3 regions of the Massilia consociata genome follow, and region 3 is predicted to be linked to each of the others. Evidence: predicted binding sites of a transcription regulator. Region 3 holds the regulator's gene; each other region holds the start of a gene.

Region 1 (5,601 bases), on a different contig from region 3:
GCCTGCTCAACGACCGCAACATCCTCGGCAACGTGATGCTGCCACTGCTCGTCACCGGCGCCCCCAGGGCGCAGGCCGAGCAGCGCGCCCGCGCGGCGCTCGACAAGGTCGGCCTGCTGGAGCGCGCCAGGGCGATGCCGCTGGAGCTGTCCGGCGGCGAACAGCAGCGCGTGGCGGTCGCGCGCGCCATCGTCAACCGCCCGCAGATCATCCTGGCCGACGAACCGACCGCGAACCTCGACCGCGTGGCGGCCGACAAGGTGCTCGACGCGCTGCGCGCCTTCAATGCCGTGGGCGTGACCTGCGTGATCTCGACCCACGACGACCAGGTGCTCGACAGCGCCGCGGCGCGCGTGATCCGCCTCGAACAGGGACAGCTTGTCGATGCAGCCCGCCCCGGAGGCGCCGTATGAGCCCGTGGTTCCGCCAGCACCGCTTCGCGCTCGGCGCGGCGCTGTCCACCGTGCGCAAGGCGCCCGGGAGCTTCCTGTTCAACGTGGTCGTCATCGCCCTGGCGCTGACCCTGCCCTTTGCCGGCATCACCCTGCTCGACAACGTGCGGCCGCTGTCGCAACAGCTGTCGGTCGATCCCGAGATCAGCCTGTTCATGAAGCTGGAGGCCACCCGCGAGGAAGCCGCCGCGCTGGCGCCGCAGATCCGGGCGATCGCCGCCACGGGCGGGCGCGCGGATGTCGAATTCGTCCCGCGCGAGGAAGCGCTGGCCGCGATGAAGGCAACGAGCGGCCTGGGCGACGTGATCGATACGCTCGGGGAAAACCCGCTGCCCGACAGCTACAAGATGACGCTCGGCGGCAGCGGCGCCGCGGGCCAGGTGGATGCCATGGTCGAGCAACTGCGCTCCCTGCCGGGCGTCGATGTGGTGCAGGTGGATTCGGTCTGGGTCAAGCGCCTCGCCGCGGCCCTGAACGTCCTGCGCCTGGCCCTGCTGCTGCTGGCCATCACGCTCGGCATCGTCGTCATCGCGGTCGTGTTCAACACGATCCGCCTGCAGGTGCTGACGCAGAAGGAAGAGATCGCCGTTTCCAAGCTGCTGGGCGCGACGGACAACTTCATCCACCGTCCGTTCTATTACACGGGCGCCCTGCTCGGCCTGTGCGCCGGCGCCGTGGCGCTGGGCGTGGTGGCGCTGGGACTGGCGCCCCTGAACGGCGCCATCGCCGACTTCGCACGCCTGTACGAGTCCGCGTTCCAGCTGGCGCCGCTCGGCGCCCTGGAAATGGCCGGCGTGCTGGCGATCAGCGCCGGACTCGGCCTGATCGGCGCCATGCTGTCGGTGCAGCGCCACCTGGCGCGGGTACGTTGACCTGACCTGACCGCAGGGTGGAGGGACGCGCCGTCCACCCTGCAACAAGGTTTGCGCCCTCTGGCGAAACTGCTTAGCCGTCCCTCCCTACGCTCAGACGGGTTGAAATCCTACAGAGCGTCCCCAGCGAACGTGCGCCATCCAACAGAAGGCGTCAAGACGCGCCTTTAACCTGTCTTCAAGGCGGTTTTCCAGTACTTCTGGGCTCATTTTTGAGCTGAATCAATCGAATCAAGGTCGTCTGCTCTACAGTGGAAACGACAGGTTTTTGATTCTCTCAGGCAATACTTTAGCCAAACTTAATCGATTCCGGCAAAGCGATGGCTTGCCTAGCACTCACCCCAGGAGAGTGCTAATATATGACTCGAATACAGAGAAAATCAAGGAAAGCATCCAGTAACAGGCGGTAACGCTGCTGTCGCGCGGCATGGGTCCGTGGCACATTGAGGATGCAGCAAGATTACTACGAGGGAAATGAATATGTCCGCACAATCCGCATTGGTTCCAGCTGGAAGTCGTGCTCTGGGACTTGGTTTCACCGGCAATCTCGGCAACATCGACGCCTACATCTCGGCCGTCAACCGTCTGCCGATGCTGTCCCACGAGGAAGAAATCTCGCTGGCCAAGTCGCTGCGGGAAAAGAATGACCTGGAAGCGGCGCAAAAACTGGTCCTGTCGCACCTGCGCCTGGTGGTGTCGATCGCGCGCGGCTACCTCGGCTACGGCCTGCCGCACGCTGACCTGATCCAGGAAGGCAACATCGGCCTGATGAAGGCAGTGAAGCGCTTCGACCCGAACCAGGGCGTGCGTCTCGTGTCGTACGCGATGCACTGGATCAAGGCCGAGATGCACGAATACATCCTGAAGAACTGGCGCCTGGTGAAGGTCGCCACGACCAAGGCCCAGCGCAAGCTGTTCTTCAACCTGCGCAGCAACAAGACCGGCCTGGACGCCATGTCGCCAGCCCAGGTGGACGAACTGGCCAAGATGCTCGACGTCAAGCGCGAAGAAGTCATCGAGATGGAAACCCGCCTGTCGGGCCGCGACATCGCGCTCGAATCGCCGACCGACGACGAGGACGACAAGTTCGCCCCGATCGCCTACCTGTCGTCGGACCAGCAGGAACCGACCAGGGTGCTGGAGGCCGAGCAGGTCACCCGCCTGCAGTCGGAAGGCCTGGAGACCGCCCTGTCGAAACTGGACCCGCGTTCGCGCCGCATCGTCGAAGCGCGCTGGCTGGCCAACGACGACGGCTCGGGCGCCACGCTGCACACGCTGGCCGAGGAGTTCGGCGTGTCGGCCGAGCGTATCCGCCAGATCGAATCGGCTGCGCTGAAGAAGATGAAGGGTGCGCTGGCGGCTTACGTGTAAGCCGGCCTGCATCCCGACAGGAAGAACGGTCTGGTCGCTTCGGCGGCCGGGCCGTTTTCTTTTAGGGCCTGGCGGCAGCAACTGTGGCCCCGGCTAGGCCTGCCATCGCATCAGGGTTTCCGGATGCCCAGTGTGCTCGTCCGGCCGTTCGCCGAACGCGACGAATCCATGCCTTGCATAAAATCGCCGGGCGGCCTGATTGGCCGAATACACGCTCAGTTCGAGCACGCTGCGGCGGGTCTTGGCATCGGCCAGGAGCAGGCTGCCAATACCCCCGGCCTGGCTGTCCGGGTCGACGAACAGCGCGGCCAGCACGTCGCCGTGCAGACTGTAGAACCCGGCTACCGCACCGTCGCGCTCGAATACATAAGTTGTCGCCACGGGCAGATACAGCGTGCGCATGCTGTCGCGCTGTGCGTGCCAGAACGCTGCGTCGATAAAACCATGCGCCTGGACCGATGCGCGCAGCCAGATATCCAGCACCTTCTCCATGTCGTGGACGCATTTTTTCCGAATCACCGGCTCAATCTCCCTGCCGACCTCATGTGGTCACAAAAACTGTAACACGTCTTTCCTCGCCGGCATGCGGTGCGCCGGGCAAACCATCTTTTCCGCTTGCGAAAACGTGTTCGGCATCCCCCGGCTAGAATGACAACTTTCATCCGGCATGTTCAAGGAGACCCCGATGACCGACCCGTACGTCCCACCGAAAGTCTGGACCCCGCCCGCCTCTTCCGGCGGCACCTTCGCCAACATCAACCGCCCGGTTGCCGGGCCGACCCACGAGGCCGCGCTTCCGGTCGGCAAGCACCCGCTGCAGCTGTACTCGCTGGCCACGCCGAATGGCGTCAAGGTGACGATCATGCTGGAAGAGCTGCTGGCGCTCGGCCACACGGGGGCCGAATACGATGCCTGGCTCATCAAGATCAACGAAGGGGCGCAGTTCTCGAGCGGCTTCGTCGAGATCAATCCGAACTCGAAGATCCCGGCCATGGTCGACCGCAGCGCAGTGGGGTCGAATTCGGAACCGGTACGCGTGTTCGAATCGGGCTCGATCCTGGTCTATCTTGCCGAGAAATTCGGCGCCTTCCTCCCGAAGGACGGCGTGGCGCGGGTCGAGACCATGAACTGGCTGTTCTGGCAGATGGGCTCGGCGCCCTTCGTGGGCGGCGGCTTCGGCCACTTCTACGCCTATGCGCCGGAAAAGCTGCAATACCCGATCGACCGCTATGCGATGGAAACCAAGCGCCAGCTCGACGTGCTGGAGCGCCAACTAGCCAACCACCGCTACGTCGCCGGCAGCGAATACACGATCGCCGACATGGCGATCTGGCCCTGGTACGGCGGCATGGTGCGCGGCGAACTCTACGAGGCCGGCGAATTCCTCGCCGTGCACGAGTACAAGAACGTGCGCCGCTGGGCCGACGAGATCGCGGCCCGCCCCGCCGTCGTCCGCGGCCGCAAGGTCAACCGCGTGCGCGGCGAACCGGGCGAGCAGGTGCCGGAGCGGCACGACGCGTCCGACCTCGATTGAGGGTCGTCCGGCACCCGCTTCCGTATTCATGCCAGGTCAGCCCGATTTCATGTCGCCGGAATCGCGGTTCATCCCATTTCGCTGCGGGGACGTACGGGGCTGAGTAAAGTTGTCCATCCAAAAACACAGGATGGACACGACATGAAATCGATACTGTTCGGCCTGGCGGCGCTGCTCGCCATGCCCCCGGCCCATGCCGAAGACGCTGCCGGCCACTGGAAGGGCCGCATTGCCAATTCCCTGGATGTGCTCCTGCAATTTGACAGGACGACGGAAGGACAATGGCAAGGCACGATGGCTGTTCCACAACAGGCCATGAGCACGAAGGTGGATCAGCTGCAGGTGACGGAAGAGCAGGTCAGCTTCCGGCTGGTCGCACTCAATGCCGGCTATGCGGCGCGCTGGAACCAGCAAGGCAAGGTGTGGGAAGGCACCTGGACCCAGCAGGGCCGGACCGTCCCCCTGGTCCTCGCGCGTACCGACGCCGACGCCCGCAAACCGAAGCGCCCGCAGGAAGACGCTATCGCCGCACGCGCGCCGGGCTATACGAGCAGCGAAGTCAGCTTCGCCAACACGGCCGCCGGGCTCACCCTGGCGGGCAGCTTCAGCGTCCCCCATGGCAAGGGACCGTTCCCCGCTGTCGTGCTGGTGCACGGTTCCGGACCCGTCGAGCGCAATGCAAATGTGTTCGAGCATAAGCTGTTTCTCGTGCTGGCCGACCACCTGACCCGCAAGGGCATCGCCGTGCTGCGCTACGACAAGCGCGGCATCGGCAAGTCGACCGGCACCTACAAGGATGCGACCACCTTCGATTTCGCCGGCGATGCCGAAGCGGCCGTGCAGTTCCTGCGCAGCCGTCCCGACGTCGCGCCCGGCCGGATCGGCATCCTCGGCCATTCGGAGGGGGGCCTCATTGCACCGCTGGTGGCGGCGCGCGATCCTGGCCTCGCCTTCGTCGTGATGCTGGCGGCGCCGGGCGTGCGCGGCGAACTGCTCATGGCCGAACAGATTGCCCTCGGATCGAAGGCGAACGGCATGCCCGAGGACCAGATTGCCGGGGAACGCGCATTCCACCGCGCACTGCTCGCCGCCCTGGCCTCGGAACAGCAGCTTGACCTCGCCATCGACAAGGCTCGGCAGGTCGCGGACGCTGCCGAACGCGATGGCACGCTACCCGCAGGCGTCGCCAAACGGCGGCTCCAGCAGCTGGCGACACCCTGGTTCCATCCCTTCCTCAGGCATGAACCCGGTCCCGTGCTGCGGTCGCTGCGCCAGCCCGTGCTGGTACTGAATGGCGAACGCGACATGCAGGTACCTGCCGCCATGAATCTCGGTGCGATCCGCACGGCGCTCAAGGACAACCCACGGGCCG
Region 2 (5,601 bases), on a different contig from region 3:
GCGGTCTGTTCGAGCTCGGCCAGGAGCCTCCTCTCCAGGGTGACATCGTGCTGTACGCCGATGCAATGCGTGATCGCGTCTCCCGCGATCCGGAACGGGAACAGGTAGAGTTTGTTCCAGAACATTTCGCCGGATCTGCGGTAGTTCCGCAGCAGGCATTCGCAGGACGTGCCGTTGCGGACCGCGTCGCGGATGACCGCCCGGTCGTCCTGGTGCCGGTCCTCGCCCTGCAGGAAGCGGCAGTTGCGCCCCACGACCTCCGTGCCGGTATACCCGGTCATGCGTTCGAAGGACGGGTTGACGAACACGATCGGGTTGTCGGGTGCCTGAGCGTCGGTAATCACGATCGACGAATTGCTGGCGTTCGCGAACGAGAACAGGAAGCCGAGCGGGTCTGGCGGGGAATACGCGATACTCATCTGGCCCTGGCAAAAGAATACACCTCCTCATGCTAGTGCAAGCGGTGTACGTACGTCGCGCGGGACAGGGGCGATGAAGCGGGCATGACGCTTCAAGAGCGGCATGGTGCGGCTGTCCGGATGCTCAGTCTGCGCTCTTGAGCTCGACCCGCTCGATATTGCGGCGCCATTCCTGCAGGCTCAGGATGCTGCCGGTCTCGGTGTCGTCCACCAGGATCTCGTCGCCCTGCTGGGAAACGAGGAAGCTCTCGCGGCGGCGCACGTCGTTGGCGCGGTTTTCCACGAACGTGAGCTGGTAGTACTTCCTGCCGTTGATCTCGCGCGGCGCCGGGTCGTCTTCGATGACGGCGCCGTGCGCCTTGCCCTTCGAGCGCTTCTCGATCTGCTCGGACCAGGCCTTCAGCTCGGGGACGGCGAGCAGGGCGCTCATCGCCTGCTCCTTCGTGCGTACCGGCGCTTCCTGTACCTTTGCCGGGGCCGGCTTGGCCGCTTCCTCGCGCTCGGCGCGCTTGCAGCCGCCCGCGCTCATGGCCAGGGCCACGATGAGCGGCGCGGCCAGCAGGGACAGGGAGGGGCGGGTTGCAGCGCGTGGGAACATGGATTGCCTCGTTTGGTGACAGGGCAGTCTACACCTTGCGTGTTTCAGCGGCAATATTGCCCTCATGCCGACAATGCCAGGCCATGTTCTTCGCACCAGGCGCGCATGGCGGCGAGGGTGCGCGCCTGGCGGAAGGCGTGCCAGCGCGCCAGCAGGCCGCGGCTATCCGCCAGTTTCGCGAAGCGTTCGAAGCCGCCGGCGCCGCGCAGCATCCCGGCGACGGCATCCTCGTCGCCCGGCATGTGCTCCCGCACGAAATCGCGCACCAGCGCCTGGCCCAGGCCGAGGCGCCCCAGGCCGGGGACGGGGAGGTATCTTCCTTCTTCGCGGATGTCATCGGGCAGCCGGTCGTGGCTGCCCACCATGTCGGCGCGCACCAGCACCGTGCCGCTCCGGGGATCGACCCAGGCTCGCCCCGCGCGCGGCGGGTCGGCCAGGATCATCGCGTTTTCGAGTTCGTCCGCGTTCACGGTCGCCATGCTCGCCTCCAAAAGAAAAAAGCCTGCAAGGTTCAACCTTACAGGCTTTTCGGTGCTGGGCAGCGCCGGAAAGACCGGCGCCATTCCTGGACTATTACATCATGCCGTCCATGCCGCCCATGCCGCCCATGCCACCCATGCCGCCCATGCCGCCGGCCGGCTTGTCTTCGACGACTTCCGAGACCATGCAGTCGGTGGTCAGCATCAGGCCGGCGATCGACGCTGCGTTCTGCAGGGCCGAGCGGGTGACCTTGGCCGGATCCAGCACGCCCATTTCGACCATGTCGCCGTAGGTGCCGTTGGCGGCGTTGTAGCCGTAGTTGCCCTGGCCGGCCAGCACGGCTGCCACGACGACCGACGGCTCGTCGCCGGCGTTCTGGACGATCATGCGCAGCGGCTCTTCCATGGCGCGCAGGACGATCTTGATACCTGCGTCCTGGTCCGGGTTGTCGCCCTTGATGTCCAGCGAAGCACGTGCGCGCAGCAGGGCCACGCCGCCGCCCGGGACGATGCCTTCTTCCACGGCAGCGCGGGTTGCGTGCAGCGCGTCTTCCACGCGTGCCTTCTTCTCTTTCATCTCGACTTCGGTGGCTGCACCGACGCGGATCACGGCAACGCCGCCGGCCAGCTTGGCCACGCGCTCTTGCAGTTTTTCGCGGTCGTAGTCCGAGGTCGCTTCTTCGATCTGGATGCGCACTTGCTTGACGCGTGCCTCGATCGATTCAGCCGAGCCGGCGCCGTCGATGATGATGGTGTTTTCCTTGCCCACTTCGACGCGCTTGGCCTGGCCCAGCTCGTTCAGGGTGACTTTTTCCAGGGTCAGGCCGACTTCTTCGGCGATCACCTGGCCACCGGTCAGGATGGCGATGTCTTCCAGCATGGCCTTGCGGCGGTCGCCGAAGCCCGGAGCCTTGACGGCGACGGTTTTCAGGATGCCACGGATGTTGTTGACCACCAGGGTAGCCAGCGCTTCGCCTTCGATGTCTTCGGCGATGATCACCAGCGGACGGCCGGCCTTGGCGACTTGTTCCAGCACCGGCAGCAGGTCACGGATGTTCGAGATCTTCTTGTCGCACAGCAGGACGAACGGGTTCTCGTGAACGGCAACCTGCTTGTCCGGGTTGTTGATGAAGTACGGCGACAGGTAGCCGCGGTCGAACTGCATGCCTTCCACGATGTCCAGCTCGTCGTTCAGCGACTTGCCGTCTTCGACGGTGATGACGCCTTCCTTGCCGACTTTTTCCATCGCTTCGGCGATGCGCTCGCCGATCGAGGTTTCCGAGTTGGCCGAGATGGCGCCAACCTGGGCGATTTCCTTCGAGGTGGTGGTCGGCTTGGCGATCTTCTTCAGTTCTTCGACGGTGGCGGCGACGGCCTTGTCGATGCCGCGCTTCAGGTCCATCGGGTTCATGCCGGCGGCAACGAACTTCATGCCTTCGCGCACGATGGCTTGTGCCAGCACGGTCGCGGTGGTGGTGCCGTCACCGGCGTTGTCGCTGGTCTTCGAAGCGACTTCCTTGACCATCTGCGCGCCCATGTTCTGCAGCTTGTCCTTCAGTTCGATCTCTTTCGCGACCGAGACGCCGTCCTTGGTGACGGTCGGGGCGCCGAACGAGCGCTCCAGCACCACGTTGCGGCCTTTCGGGCCCAGGGTGACCTTGACTGCGTTGGCGAGGATGTTGACGCCTTCAACCATCTTGGCGCGCGCTGCGTCGCCGAAAATTACTTCTTTAGCTGCCATTTGTTATTTCTCCGAATGAATTCGTGAATGTAGTACGGGAGGAGTGCGTTGATTGGCCGATTACTGGCTGACGACGGCCATGATGTCTTCTTCGCGCATCACCAGCAGTTCCTGGCCATCGACCTTGACGGCCTGGCCCGAGTACTTGCCGAACAAAACGCGGTCACCGACCTTCACTTCCAGCGCGCGGACCTGGCCGTTTTCCTGCACCTTGCCGTTGCCGACAGCCAGGATCTCGCCCTGGTCCGGCTTTTCAGCGGCCGCATCAGGGATGATCAGGCCGGATGCAGTCTTGGTCTCCTGGTCGAGACGCTTCACGATTACGCGATCGTGCAGAGGACGAAGGTTCATGCAAAACTCCTTATTTTTCAGTGGTTTGACTAGCTATTCAGTACCGCCGCCAGCGTGGCGTCGGTTTCGGAATTTGTATAAGCGGTTGTTAGCACTCTCTACTAACGAGTGCTAATTATAGGGATCATAACACCCTATTTCAAGACGCTATGTGTGTGCGCTAACCGACTTTTTTGACAGAACACAATGTAATGAAAGGCTGTGTTCAAGCAGGATGTGGTCTCGTGTGCAACAGCCGGGCAGGTTACACTGGATGGCGAGCCCATGACGCACGCGAGGCGCGCCACCATTTTTTGCGCCTGGGCGCGCATGCGACCTGCGACCGTCAGCGTTTGCGATTCGGTTGACGGAAAAACCATCTCAGTCCTATAGTGTCGAATGATTTCCGAATTCCAAGACCTCTCAGACAAAATCGACCGGCTCGCCCAGCTGACCCAGTCGCTGCGTGCCGAGAACTATCTTCTTCGCCAGGCCAATGCCCTGCTGAGCGCCGAGAACATCGCGTTCAAGGAGCGGCTGAACCAGGCGCAGCGCCGCGTCGAGGCGCTGCTCGAACACTTCCCGGCACCCGGGGCAGAGGGCGGCGACGGCAGTGCCGGCGCCGATGAGGGTGCCCCCGGAGACGGCGCCGCGCCGGGCGCCCGCGACAGCGAGGCCTCCCAATGATCTATCTCGATTGCACCATCATGGGCCAGCCCTATCGCCTGGCCTGCCGCGAAGGCGAAGAGCGCACGCTGCGCGAAGCCGTCCATTACCTCGACGGCAAGATGTGCGCGCTGCGCGATTCGGGCAAGGTCAAGGGGACCGACCGCATCGCCGTCATGGCCGCGCTGAGCGTGGCGGCGGAATTCCTGTCGGTGAAGTCGCCTCAGGGACCGCTCTCGGACATGTCGATCCTCGAGGTCAAGCAGAGGCTGGAAGCGATGCACACCGTGCTCGACAGTGCACTGTCGCCACAGGAAAATTTGTCCTGAGGTCTCAATTTCGTTTGACATGGCGGAGCAAGCGAGTAAACTGCGCACTACCCTGCGGTGTTCGAGATTTGCCATATATTCCTTGAACCATTTTCGTGCATAGGTTGTGGGACATGTTCGATGGGCGTGAGCGTCGCTAGTCCGACGAACCCGAAATTGAACTGACTGCGACCACCTTGAACCGTCAGGTTCGGGATGCCGGCAAAAACGGCACAGGCGGGGCTACACACACGAGCGGTTGCGCACTTCGGTACGCAGCCGCTTTTTTATTGGTTTTTTGTAGGTGAGGCGCGATGCGCTATTGGTTGATGAAATCCGAGCCCGACGAAGTCAGTTTCGAGGACGTCTTGGCCGCCCCGGACCGCACCGTCGCCTGGTTCGGCGTACGTAACTACCAGGCGCGCAATTTCATGCGCGACGCCATGTCGGTCGGCGACGGCATCCTGTTCTACCACTCCAGCTGCGCCGTGCCCGGCGTGGCCGGCATCGCCGAAGTGGCGAGCACGCCGTACCCGGACGCGACCCAGTTCGACCGCGCCGGCAAGTACTTCGACCCGAAGGCGACGCCGGAACAACCGCGCTGGATCTCGGTGGACGTGCGCGCGGTGGAGGCCGGGCGGTTCCTGGCGCTGTCCGAGATGCGCGCCATCCCCGCGCTGGAAGACATGGTGCTGCTGCAGAAGGGCAGCCGGCTGTCGATCTCGCCCGTCACCCCGGGCCAGTGGAGCACCATCGTTTCCCTGCTGCGCGAAGGGGAGCGCTGATGGACATCGGCTTGATCCTGGCGCTGCTGGCCATGGGCACCTTCGGCGGTTTCGCGGCCGGCTTGCTCGGCATCGGCGGCGGCATGGTGCTGGTCCCGTTCATCACGATGATCTTCACCGCGCGCGGTTTCAACCCCGAGCTGGTGATCCACATGGCGATCGCCACCTCGCTGGCCACCATCCTGTTCACGTCCCTGTCCTCGGTGCGCGCCCACCACAAGCACGGTGCGGTGCTGTGGCCCGTGGTGAAGCTGCTGGCGCCGGGCATCCTGGTC
Region 3 (5,601 bases):
AAGGCGCTCGACCACATGCACGTCGTCGAGCTCGACCGCGACCTGGTGGCGCGCCTGGAAAAAGCCTACCCGCGCGAAAAGCTCACGGTGCACTCGGGCGACGCCCTGAAGTTCGATTTCGGATCGATTCCGGTGCCGGAAGGGCAGAAGCTGCGCATCGTCGGCAACCTGCCCTACAACATCTCGAGCCCGCTGCTGTTCCACCTGGCCGAGTTCGCGCCGCTGGTCGAGGACCAGCACTTCATGCTGCAGAAGGAAGTGGTCGAGCGCATGGTGGCCGAGCCGGGCACCAAGGCCTACAGCCGCCTGACCGTGATGCTGCAATGGCGTTACGACATGGACCTGCTGTTCATCGTGCCGCCGACGGCCTTCGATCCGCCGCCGCAGGTCGATTCGGCGATCGTGCGCATGATCCCGAAGCGCGAGCAACTGGCCTGCGACGCCGGCCGGCTGGAGCAGGTCGTCGCCAAGGCGTTTTCGCAGCGGCGCAAGGTGATCCGCAACTGCGTGGCCGGCATGTTCACCGAGCAGCAACTGGTCGAGGCCGGCATCGACCCCGGTGTTCGCCCGGAAGCGGTGAGCCTCGAGCAATACGTGGCCCTTGCCAACTTGCCCTACTAGACACCTTTCGTAGAGTGGGCGCCCACTCTATGAAGACAAGTGCGGCGCTGCACAATCGCGGTCGCCCGCGCTGTTCGTCCCTTCAGTCGCCACGTCCTGCATCCAGCGTACCCCGTGGAGCGATGCGTTCCCCTTGTTCGCAATACCCTCGGCCCGGCGCGCGGGCAAAAAAAAGCCCGCTGTGAGGCGGGCTTGAATCCAATTCTTTTCTGAGGAGAGTTGGAGGAGACAGGAGTTAGTATGCTGCGTCACAGCATATAAGTCCAATTTTCCTTTCAAATACTCGACATAATTTTTGTGAATGTCTCAGGTCCGGACGCAGGTGACGTTGATATTGGTCACTGGTTCGTCGCCCATGGTGCCGGTCGGGTTCTGTACCGTGCAGAAGTGCCCGGCCGGTTGCTTCAGCACCGTCACGCCATAGGTCACGCCATACTGGACGGCTGGCAGGGCGTACTTGATGACGCCGTCTACAGTCGGGTTCGCCGTAAACGTGCCGCCGCTACTGCCGTTGGCCAGGACCAATTCGGTATTGCCGGGCAGGCCGGTGATCTCGCCGCCGATTTCGTACGCATTGATGCTGCACTGGATATAGGCATTGATCTGGGCCAGCTCGCCGCCGGTACCGTAGCTGCTGCGCTCGAGCTCCCTCGGTATGCCGCAAGTCTGGTGCGCCGGTTGCCCGGTGACGGTTACCCTGAACTCGTCGCCATACTTGAGTTCTTTCGGGAAGACGAAGCGCACGTCTTCGCCGGCCTTGGCCGGCGGTGCGACCGACAGGGTGTTGCCATTCGCGGTCAGCACCAGGCCCGGGTACACGAGGCCGTTGACCGTGCCTGCGATCGGGTAGGTGTCCTCGCCACCGCCGCACGAGGCGAGGCCGAGGGCCAGTGCCAGCACGCTTGCCGGACGGATCAGGGAAAACTTCATTCGATGAGCTCCAGGAGAATTAGGTTCGGTTGACGCAGCTGACGGTCACGTTGCTGACGTCGGAGGTGCCCATCGTGCCGCTGCCGTTGGCGACGGTGCAGGTCTGGTTGTCGGGCTGGGTCAGGATGGCAACGCCGTACGGTGCATCTTCGTTCACCCGGCTCATCGCGAAGGTGGTTGCACCGGCGGCCACCGGGATGCGGTCCGAACCGTTCACCAGCACCAGGTTGCCGGTCAGGCCGGTGATGGTGCCCGTCAGCGCGTGCGTCTTGATGGTGCAGTAGACATAGATGTTCGTGATGTCGAAGGCCACCTTGCCGGTACCGTTGCTGACTTCGCACTTTTCGGCATTGCTCGGGGTGCTCTTGACCGTCACGCTGTAGCGCGAATCGGTTTCCACCAGCTCGGCGAAAGCGAACCTGCCCGAGCCATTGCCGGTCGGCGTGATGGGTAGGTCCGAACCGCCGTTGTTCTGCAATACCAGGCCCGGCTTCGTCACGCCGGCAAACTCGCCTCCCAGGAACATGTCACCGTCGCTGCCGCCGCAGCCGGACAGCGCCAGCGCGCACGCCAGCGCGACACCGGCACGCAGGTTGGAACTCTTCATAATTTCTCCAAAAAATCTGACTGGTAGATCGCACAAGGCGCGCGCACCTGCACCGCATGAGCACTGCGCATCGCACTGTAGGGTTAGACAAATCGCCCAACATTTTAGTCCATTTGGCAAGCCGCTGGACGGTTTGCCTTTGTATCACGGTGTAACCGGCGGTAGCGGCAGCATCGCGCAGCCGTGCGGATTTGATTTCTACCGGCGGGCTCGCTATCCTTGGGCTCACCACTTCCAACCCGGACCGCACCATGACGCTCCTGCGCCGCCCCTGGCCCAAAGCCGTACTGTTCGACCTCGACGATACGTTGTGGCCGATCGCGCCGGTCATCCTCGAGGCCGAGCAGATCCTGTTCGCGTGGCTGCGCGCACACGCACCGCGGGTGGCCGAGCAGTTCACGATCGAGACCTTGCGCCAGGCGCGGCTGGAATTGCTGGCGCGCCAGCCCGAATTCCAGCTCGACCTCGGCGCGCTGCGCCGGGCCGGCCTGGTCGCCGCGTTCGAGCAGGCCGGCGAGGATGCGTCCAAGGTCGAGCTGGCGATGACCGAATTCTTCGCCGCGCGCAACGCGGTGATCCCCTACGATGATGTGTTGCCCGGGCTGCTGCGCCTGAAGAACCGGGTGCGGCTCGGTTCGGTTACGAACGGCAATGCCGACCTGCAGACGATCGGCCTGGCGCGCCATTTCGACGCGTCGGTTGCCGCGCCCACCTTTGGCGTGGCCAAGCCGCACCCGTCGATCTTCCTGGAGTGCTGCCGCCTCCTCGGCGTCGCGCCCGGGGAAGCGGTGTATGTGGGCGACGACCTGCTGCTGGACGTGCAGGGCGCCCAGCGCGCCGGGCTGCGCGCCGTGTGGATGAACCGGATCGGCAAGGCTAACGACCTGGCCGGCGAGATCAGGCCGGATGCCGAAGTGACCAGCCTGGACGGTTTGCTCGACTGGCTCAAGCGCGAGCACGGATGACTGGCGCTGTGTCCGGCCGAACGGGCATAATATGTGGGTGAAACAAGGCACCGCCTTTTCCGCTTCCAGCATAGCCGACCCCATGCAACTCGAACCCCGCGCACAGACCCTCCTCAAAGCCCTCGTCGAGCGCTACATCGCCGACGGCCAGCCGGTCGGCTCGCGCGCGCTGTCGAAGATCTCCGGCCTCGACCTGTCGCCGGCCACGATCCGCAACATCATGGCCGACCTCGAGGAAATGGGTTACGTGGCCAGCCCGCACACCTCGGCCGGAAGGATCCCGACCCCGCGCGGCTACCGCCTGTTCGTGGACACCCTGCTCACCGTGCAGCAGATCGACGAGCACGCGGTCGGCGCCCAGAACATGCGCCTGCCAAGCCAGCAGCCGCAGAAGATCATCGCCAACGCGGCGCAGATGCTGTCTTCGCTGTCGCAGTTCGCCGGCGTGGTGCAAAGCCCGCGCCGCGAGTCGGTGTTCCAGCAGATCGAATTCCTCCGTCTGTCCGAGAAACGGATCCTGCTGGTGATCGTCGACCCGCGTGGCGACGTCCAGAACCGCCTGCTGCTCACCGACGTCGACTACACGCCGGCGCAGCTGACGCAATCGGCCAATTACCTGAACCAGAATTACGCCGGCCTCACCTTCGACGAAGTGCGCAACCGCCTGACGGGCGAGCTGCGCCAGCTGCGCGACGACATGGGCAAGCTGATGCAGGTGGCGGTGGAGGCGGGCAGCGAGGCGATGGCCGAGGGCGACGACATGGTCATCGCCGGCGAGCGCAACCTGCTGTCCGTGTCCGACCTGTCGTCGAACATGACATCGTTGCGCCAGATGTTCGAGATGTTCGAGCAGAAGACCGGGCTGATGCAGCTGCTCGACGTGTCGAGCAAGGCGGGCGGGGTGCAGATCTTCATCGGCGGCGAATCGAAGCTGGTGCCGATGGACGAGATGAGCGTGGTGACGGCGCCGTACGAGGTCAACGGCCGCATCGTCGGCACCCTGGGGGTCATCGGGCCGACGCGCATGGCGTATGAGCGGGTGATTCCGATCGTGGATATTACGGCGAAGCTGTTGTCGAATGCCTTGAGCCAGTCGTGAGGCGACGTGGCCGCGGTTTGGGGTTGGTGGCGGCGGTGCGGAATTGGATCCCGGCCTTCGCCGGGATGACGTCGGTTTAGTTCGCAGTAACGCTACTGCTAATTGATACCTGTAACCTCAAGAGATACCTGTAACCTTAAAACCGTCGTTCCGGCGAAGGCCGGAACCCAATTCCGTAGCGTACCGCCAGCGCGTCCTTGCACCAGAACGCGCAAAATACATTACTGCTTGCGAGGGCAGCCCACCTTCACGCAATTGCCATAGATTGCCAGCGAATGCTCGGCAATCTTGTACCCGCGCTCGACCGCGATCTTGTGCTGGCGCGACTCGATCTCTTCATCGTAGAACTCTTCAACGTGGCCGCAGTCAAGGCAGACGAGGTGGTCGTGGTGCGAGCCGGCGTTGAGCTCGTAGATGGCCTTGCCGGTTTCAAAGTGGTTGCGGTTCAGCAGGCCGGCCTGCTCGAACTGGGTCAGGACGCGGTAGACGGTGGCCAGGCCCACGTCCATGTTGTCGGCCAAGAGGATCTTGTAGACATCTTCCGCCGTCAGGTGCCGTACGGCGCTGTTCTGGAAGATTTCCAGGATTTTCAGGCGCGGCAAGGTTGCCTTCAGGCCGCTGGCCTTCAGGTCGGTCGGGTTGTTGCTCATGTTTGTTGCTCGTATATTGGCGGAGTGCTTTATGATATAGCGTTTTGGAGCTCCCGCTCAAACGTTTTGAGGTTACCTATGCGCGTCAAACAAGCTGTAATTCGTCGATTTTCTGCCCGGGCAGCGCTCGCGGCCGGCCTCGCATGCACCTTGATGCTGTCCGGCTGCGCCTCCTGGCGCAACCAGACGCGCCCGGCGCCACCGGTCAACACGGACCCGGCCGCAACCGCCGCCGACGCCGAAAAAGCGGCAGCCGCCGCCAACGCCGGCGCACAGACCGTCCAGGCCACCAAGCTGCAGAAGTTCATGTGGATCTTCTCGCCCTACCGCCCCGACATCCAGCAGGGTAACTTCGTCTCGCAGGAGATGCTGGACCAGCTGAAGGTCGGCCAGACCCGCGAGCAGGTGCGCTTCATCCTGGGCACCCCGCTGCTGACCGACATGTTCCACGCCGACCGCTGGGACTACCCGTTCTACCTCGCGCGCGGCAACGGCGAGCTGACCACCAGCCGCGTCACCGTGTTCTTCAAGGGCGACCAGGTCGAGCGCTTCGAAGGCGGCAACCTGCCGACCGAGCGCGAATACATCGACCGCATCGCCGGCCCGGCCAAGGTGAGCACCAAGGCCAAGCAGGAAACCCGCCGGGTGGAACCGGCCAAGGTCGGCGGCGCGCCGGTGATCCAGCCATGAGCGGCGCAGCCATGACCGCCCCACTGAAAATCGCCGTTG

The links. Region 3 encodes HrcA, which represses chaperone genes, less so after heat shock. Its sites were predicted from a motif close to TTAGCACTCNNNNNNNNNGAGTGCTAA; they were not measured.
Region 1: a site for HrcA is predicted at 1,654-1,680, ahead of rpoH (RNA polymerase sigma factor RpoH). Genes of this name have one in related genera too.
Region 2: a site for HrcA is predicted at 3,677-3,703, ahead of groES (co-chaperone GroES). Genes of this name have one in related genera too.

What each region holds. Positions count from the first base shown of each region.
Region 1 covers NZ_JBHLWP010000006.1:227,872-233,472, forward strand. Annotated here, with positions in the region: gene ACFFJK_RS05135 (cell division ATP-binding protein FtsE) at 1-413, shown strand, start outside; gene ftsX (permease-like cell division protein FtsX) at 410-1,324, shown strand; gene rpoH (RNA polymerase sigma factor RpoH) at 1,805-2,695, shown strand; gene ACFFJK_RS05150 (GNAT family N-acetyltransferase) at 2,789-3,187, opposite strand; gene yghU (glutathione-dependent disulfide-bond oxidoreductase) at 3,381-4,229, shown strand; gene ACFFJK_RS05160 (alpha/beta hydrolase family protein) at 4,371-5,601, shown strand, end outside.
Region 2 covers NZ_JBHLWP010000013.1:492,744-498,344, reverse strand. Annotated here, with positions in the region: gene ACFFJK_RS15575 (sensor histidine kinase) at 1-419, opposite strand, end outside; gene ACFFJK_RS15570 (hypothetical protein) at 544-1,017, opposite strand; gene ACFFJK_RS15565 (hypothetical protein) at 1,080-1,496, opposite strand; gene groL (chaperonin GroEL) at 1,591-3,237, opposite strand; gene groES (co-chaperone GroES) at 3,298-3,588, opposite strand; gene ACFFJK_RS15550 (hypothetical protein) at 3,967-4,254, shown strand; gene ACFFJK_RS15545 (cell division protein ZapA) at 4,251-4,562, shown strand; RNA gene ssrS (6S RNA) at 4,609-4,789, shown strand; gene ACFFJK_RS15535 (EVE domain-containing protein) at 4,856-5,326, shown strand; gene ACFFJK_RS15530 (sulfite exporter TauE/SafE family protein) at 5,326-5,601, shown strand, end outside.
Region 3 covers NZ_JBHLWP010000019.1:96,386-101,986, forward strand. Annotated here, with positions in the region: gene rsmA (16S rRNA (adenine(1518)-N(6)/adenine(1519)-N(6))-dimethyltransferase RsmA) at 1-621, shown strand, start outside; gene ACFFJK_RS19920 (hypothetical protein) at 928-1,551, opposite strand; gene ACFFJK_RS19925 (hypothetical protein) at 1,571-2,158, opposite strand; gene ACFFJK_RS19930 (HAD family hydrolase) at 2,410-3,123, shown strand; gene hrcA (heat-inducible transcriptional repressor HrcA) at 3,206-4,222, shown strand; gene fur (ferric iron uptake transcriptional regulator) at 4,444-4,872, opposite strand; gene ACFFJK_RS19945 (outer membrane protein assembly factor BamE) at 5,026-5,562, shown strand; gene dapB (4-hydroxy-tetrahydrodipicolinate reductase) at 5,574-5,601, shown strand, end outside.